2 regions of the Vibrio sp. JZG120 genome follow, and region 2 is predicted to be linked to the other one. Evidence: predicted binding sites of a transcription regulator. Region 2 holds the regulator's gene; the other holds the start of a gene.
The links. Region 2 encodes CRP, which controls carbon source genes, mostly activating them, when cyclic AMP is high. Its sites were predicted from a motif close to TGTGANNNNNNTCACA; they were not measured.
Positions count from the first base shown of each region.

Region 1: a site for CRP is predicted at 2,051-2,066, ahead of ectA (diaminobutyrate acetyltransferase). Genes of this name have one in related genera too.

Region 1 covers NZ_JBSRRK010000004.1:212,376-215,588, forward strand. The annotation lists gene ACWPOD_RS09395 (ectoine synthase) at 1-101, opposite strand, end outside; gene ectB (diaminobutyrate--2-oxoglutarate transaminase) at 117-1,382, opposite strand; gene ectA (diaminobutyrate acetyltransferase) at 1,417-1,950, opposite strand; gene ACWPOD_RS09410 (BCCT family transporter) at 2,264-3,213, opposite strand, start outside.
Region 2 covers NZ_JBSRRK010000020.1:30,135-33,347, forward strand. The annotation lists gene ACWPOD_RS22345 (DUF1338 domain-containing protein) at 45-836, shown strand; gene crp (cAMP-activated global transcriptional regulator CRP) at 982-1,614, opposite strand; gene ACWPOD_RS22355 (phosphoribulokinase) at 1,855-2,724, opposite strand; gene ACWPOD_RS22360 (YheU family protein) at 2,849-3,061, opposite strand; gene ACWPOD_RS22365 (hydrolase) at 3,095-3,213, opposite strand, start outside.

The DNA of each region.
Region 1 (3,213 bases), on a different contig from region 2:
CCCATGTTGTCATCTTTCAACAACATACGGACACTTTCCCAGTTATCTGAAACCACACGTCGCTCACTGTTGCGACACTCATCGAGTGTTCTGACGATCATAATTAATAATCCTTATTAAGATGCTTGTTTGAAATGTTTCGCAGCAATGGTTTCCACTGCACTTTCAAAGATGCTTAGTCCTTGGTCTAGTTCTGACTCGCTAATCGTAAGTGGGCAGAAGAACTTAACGACTTCGTCGTCAGGGCCAGCTGTCTCAATTACCATTCCGTTTTCGAAACAGTTTTTCGCGATTTCAGATGCCATATCACCGTTGATACACTCAATACCAACCATCATGCCGCGACCTTTTTTCTGTACAAACATTTGTGGGAAGCGACGAACGCAGCGATCAATAACAGCACTTACTTTGTCTGAACACTGCTTGATGTGTGTTTCAAAGTCATCATTTGCCCAATAAATTTCTAAAGCTTTCGCCGCGGTAATAAATGCATGGTTGTTACCACGGAACGTGCCGTTATGCTCACCTGGCTTCCACTGGTCTAACTCTGGTTTAAGTAGAACGACGGCCATTGGCAAACCGTAACCACCGATCGATTTCGATAGCGTCACGATATCTGGTTGAATATCTGAAGGCTCAAAGCTAAAGAAAGTACCTGTACGTCCGCAGCCAGCTTGAATGTCATCGACAATCACAAGAATGTCGTTGGCTTTACAGATTTTGCTCAAACGTTGTAACCACTCGTTTGAAGCAGCATTTAAACCACCCTCGCCCTGCACAGTTTCAAGAAGTACAGCGGCTGGTTTATCCATACCTGCAGAGTTGTCGTTTAGCATGGTTTCGAACAATGCTAGACCATCAACGCCAGCGTAACCTTCAAATGGAATACGAGTGACGTTACTTAAGCTAGAGCCGTTACCTTGTCTGTGATGCTGGTTACCCGTTGCAGCCAGTGCGCCAGCTGTACAACCGTGGAAACCGTTGGTAAATGCAACGACGCTGTCGCGACCTTTTACTTTTTTCGCTAACTTAAGTGCTGCCTCAACGGCGTTAGTACCAGTTGGGCCAGTAAACTGGACTTTGTAGTCCAAGTTTCTTGGTTTAAGGATGTAAGTATCCAACGCTTCAAGAAACGATGCTTTCGCTTCTGAGTGCATATCCAAACCGTGAGTAATACCGTCCATCTCAATGTACTCAAGCAGTGCTTGCTTAAGTACTGGGTTGTTATGGCCGTAATTTAGAGATCCCGCTCCAGCAAGGAAGTCTAAGTATCGTTCACCTTGTTCTGTTTCCAGCCAGCAGCCTTTCGCTTTACGAAAAACGACTGGGAAATTGTTTGAATATGAGCGTACGTTGGATTCCTGCTTTTTGAAAATATCCATGATGAGACCGTTTTTAATTCCTATTGTTTGAGGATTATTTGAGAGGAATGCGATACAAATATTCTGTATCGTGTTTGCCTTTAAAGTGGGCTTCTTCATCCAAAAATGTGCTTACTTGGCCAGAGTTGCCGTTCATCGCATCTAACTTTTTGAACAATGCCCAAGAGGCTTTATTATCTTCCGTGATGGTAGTTTCTACCGATTTAACACCGCCCAATTCCTCTCGGGTGAGAAGTTCTTTCAACATGCGGAATGCTAAACCGTGACCTCTAAAGCGAGGTGAGACTGCAACTTGCCAGACAAATAAAACGTCTTGCTCGTCTGGTTTCTGATAACCGGAAATGAAACCTGCGATTTCGCCTTTTTGCTCAACCAAAATACTGGTTTTGCTGAAATGCGTAGACTGTAGGAAATTGCAATAAGATGAGTTCATGTCCAATGGAGGACAGTCTGCAATTAAGCTGTAAATGTCGTCACCATCAGAGATTTTAGGCTCACGAAAAATCCATTTTTTACTTGAGTCTTCTCCAATCTCTGGATAAAGAACCCAAGGTGCTGATGTGATCATGTGGAAATACATATCCTTTGAGGTCTAATTAAATTTCCTTTTTATTATGGGCATCCCTCGCGACTAAAAATCAAATAATCCGCCTTTTTATCGATATTTTTGTGACAGATATCACAAAAATACGCCATTTAACCAAATCTTAAAATAGTTCGAGGTCTAATTTATTAAAAAATCACTTAAAGAATAAGTATAAAAAACGAACAGAAAAAACAGTCCTCCATGGTCTTCATTTCTCAGCAAAAAATTCAAAAATCAAAAAAAACGGCATGCTTTCGCATGCCGCTTTATTCAAATATTTAACTGCTGATGTTGGTTATTTCGATTTCTTCTTAGAAACCGCTTTTGGACGAGGTTCATCCATCAAGCCTTTTACTAGAGAAACCGTTGCAACAAGCAGAACAATCGTAAATGGTAGGCCTGTGGTCACGGCCATTGCTTGAGCTGCCGCTAGGCCACCACCAAGCATCAATGCAATCGCAACTAAGCCTTCAAACGTACACCAGAACACGCGTTGAGGCGTTGGCGCATCGACCTTACCGCCCGCAGCAATAGTATCAATAACCAGTGAACCAGAGTCTGAAGAGGTAATGAAGAATACCACCACCAAAATAATACCGACGAAAGATGTAATTTCAGCTAGAGGCATCACATCTAACATGGCAAATAGTTTTAACGGTAATTCCGCGTTGAACACGGCTTCATAACCATCGCTCACGTATTGGCTTATAGCGTTACCACCAAAAGCGGTCATCCATAACACACAAACAGAGGAAGGGATAAGGATAACGCAAATAATGAACTCACGAACGGAACGACCACGAGATACACGCGCAATGAACATACCGACAAATGGTGACCAAGAAATCCACCAAGCCCAGTAGAATGCTGTCCAACCTTGAGAATAGTTTACGTCTTCTCGTCCAAATGGCATTGATAGGGCAGGAATATTAGCCACATATGACACTATATTTTCGAAGAAACCCGTTAAAATCGCGATCGTCGGGCCGACAACAATAACGAAAAGCAGTAAAAGCGCAGCGAGACCCATATTGATCTCAGATAAGATTTTCACGCCTTTGTCTAGTCCCGCAACAACTGAGATTAAAGCGAGTGCGGTGATGCCAATAATCAATAGTACCTGCGTAGTATTCGTCATTGGAACATCAAATAGGAAGTTCAAACCCGTTGCGGCTTGAGACGCACCGTAACCTAGAGACGTTGCCAGACCAAAAACTGTCGCTACAACGGCAAGAATGTCGATAA
Region 2 (3,213 bases):
TTCCGCTTACCTTTTAACTCTACATCTCGTAACAAGGAGTCGTTATGACGCCCGATGTGTTATTTGAATCGCTATGGCAAGATTACATTCAACGTCTTTGCCCCTCTGCTGCGAAAGTACATCAGCTGCTTCAAGAAGATGAGCCTCTGATTAATGATCATATAGCTTTACGTACCTTCAATATTGCGCCTCTTGGTATCGAAACCTTAGCTAAACCATTTGTAGCCATTGGCTATCAGGCATGTGGTGACTACGTTTTCGAAAGTAAAAAGCTGGTTGCTAAACACTATGAGCACCCTGATCCGAAGCAACCTAAAGTCTTTATTAGTGAGCTAAAAGTTGAGGAGTGTTCACCTGAGCTGCAAGAGATTGTGAAAAAGCTGGTGGCACAAGTCGATGCAGGCAAGCTGAACGATAGCGCATTCTTACATGGTGGACGCTTGTGGGATTTAAGCTTTGCTGACTACCAAACGTTGGCTAAAGAAAGTGAGTATGCATCTTGGTTGGCTGCGCATGGTTACGGCGCAAACCACTTCACGGTGAGCGTTAACCAGCTCAATGAATACGAAGAAGTGAAGCAAGTAAACGATCACTTACGTACGGCCGGATTTACCATTAATGAAAACGGCGGGGAAGTGAAGGGCACTCCTGAGGTGCTGCTAGAACAATCATCGACCATGGCGGATAAAGTGGCGGTTCGCTTTAGCGAAGGCACTGAAATTATCCCTGGTGGCTTTTACGAGTTTGCTAAGCGCTACCCGATGGAAAACGGTGAGCTGTACCCAGGTTTTGTGGCGGCTTCAGCGGACAAAATCTTTGAAAGTACGAATGGCTAACTTTTAGGGTTAACCTTTCGGCTAACCAACTTGCTCATTAGTCTTTTGTTGCTCTGAGCTTAATGTGGTTACAAGACAAATAAAAAGCCACCAATGTCGCCATTGGTGGCTTTTATAATTTTGTTCGCGTCACTCTGGTTTGAGATTAACGAGTACCGTAAACCACGATAGTTTTACCGTGCGCAGAGATTAAGTTCTGCTCTTCTAACATTTTCAAGATACGACCTACTGTCTCACGAGAACAGCCAACGATTTGACCGATTTCTTGACGAGTGATCTTGATTTGCATGCCGTCTGGGTGAGTCATTGCGTCTGGTTGTTTTGCAAGGTTCAGAAGCGTCTGAGCGATACGACCAGTTACGTCTAGGAACGCCAGGTCACCCACTTTTTGGCTAGTTACTTGAAGACGACGAGCCATCTGCGCAGAAAGGCGCATTAGGATGTCTGGGTTTACTTGGATAAGCTGACGGAATTTCTTGAAAGAAATTTCAGCAACTTCACAAGGAGATTTAGCACGAACCCAAGCTGTGCGCTCTTGGTCTTCCTCGAATAGACCAAGTTCACCAATAAAGTCTCCTTGGTTTAGGTAAGAAAGGATCATCTCCTTACCTTCTTCGTCTTTGATAAGAACCGCAACAGAACCTTTAACGATATAGTACAAAGTTTCTGCCTTTTCGCCCGCGTGAATTAGCGTGCTCTTTGAAGGGTACTTATGAATATGACAGTGTGAAAGAAACCACTCTAATGTTGGGTCGGTTTGAGGTTTACCTAGAACCATAATATCTCACTTCCTCTGCAGGGTACGCTTGCGCTATCCATATTTTAGCTAAGCCTGAATTAGGCCTACTAGAATAAGAGCACTTTTTATATGCTGCAAGCTCTCTTGTGTTTCGGTAAGAAATAGTATCCTTTTTCGAAAACGATTTCTTGATTTTAATCGTGCCATGATTGAGATTTTGTAAGCAAAACTGTGCACATGATCACGGTATGAAAAGTAAACATCTTCGCAGGCAGGTTTTTAGCCAATTTTCCCTGTTTCGATGAGCTGTTGTAGGATAGGCCGAACTATGAGCTCCATTGCAAAGCTCATCTTACCGCCTGGCACGACAATCGTGTTGTGGCGTGACATGAATGAGCCATCAATCATAGCCAGGAGATATGGGAAGTCGACTTTCTTTATCCCACGCAAGCGAATTACGACAAAGCTCTCATCCAGGCTTGGGATACCCTTCGCATTAAGGGGGTTGGAGGTATCGACCGTTGGGACGCGCTGAAAGTTAATATGAGTGCGAGAAAATTGCGGAGTGATGTAGTTAAGATAATCGTCCATCGAGCGCACGATAGAATCCATTACTGCTTCTCGTGAATGACCGCGGTCACGAGTATCACGCACAAACTTTTGGATCCACTCTAAGTTTACGATTGGTACCATACCAATCAAGAAATCCACATGCTGCGCAACATTAACATCGCCATCCACAACACCGCCGTGCAAGCCTTCATAGAAGAGAACGTCACTGTTCTCCGGTAAGTCCTGCCACGGTGTGAAGGTTCCAGGCATTTGATTATAAGGTACGGCCTCGTCAAAGGTGTGTAGGTAGCGACGTACGCTGCCTGCGCCATCGTGACCATATTTACGGAAAAACTCTTCCAATCCTGGAAAGTCATTAGCTTGAGGGCCAAAGTAGCTAATGTGTCGACCTTGCTCGCGCGCTTTACGGATTTCTATATCCATTTCAGGGCGAGTAAAGCGATGGAAGCTGTCGCCTTCAACCCATGCGGGTTTAACGTTCATCATATTGAACATCTTACGGAAGGCTTCAGATGTAGTGGTCGTGCCGGCACCGGATGAACCAGTAACCGCAATAATTGGGTGTTTAGCTGACATGACAAACCTTGTCGAAAATTACTTACCTGTAATGTGCAGTAGGCTGCTACTGCACGGTCGATAACCCACTATAGCACGTAACAATGCCTTGTCATTGAGTGGGGTACGGTAAAATGTGAAGGGTCTAAAATTTTGTTTTTACCTGAATATCGACGGTTTCGTGCAGTTCAGAGAACACGATAACCGCTTCGCCTTTTTCTAATTGAGTTTTTACTTGATCCACTTTGTCTTGCAAAGAAATCTCGACGGTTCCGTAATCCGTGCCTTCACGTAAGACGAATTCACGAATTAAGTTTTCCAATGTTTCTGGCGCAATGTCTTGCCATGGAATGATCATAAATACCTCGAACTTTTATGATGAGCGGCTAGTTTACTGCTTTCGCTGCTTGGATACAGCAGAAAGGTAATCTGCAGCAATACTTTCGTAATACGCTGGCAGCGCTTCTTCCAACCAAAATTTCGGCTTGAGCGCTGAACCTGTAAGGAAAC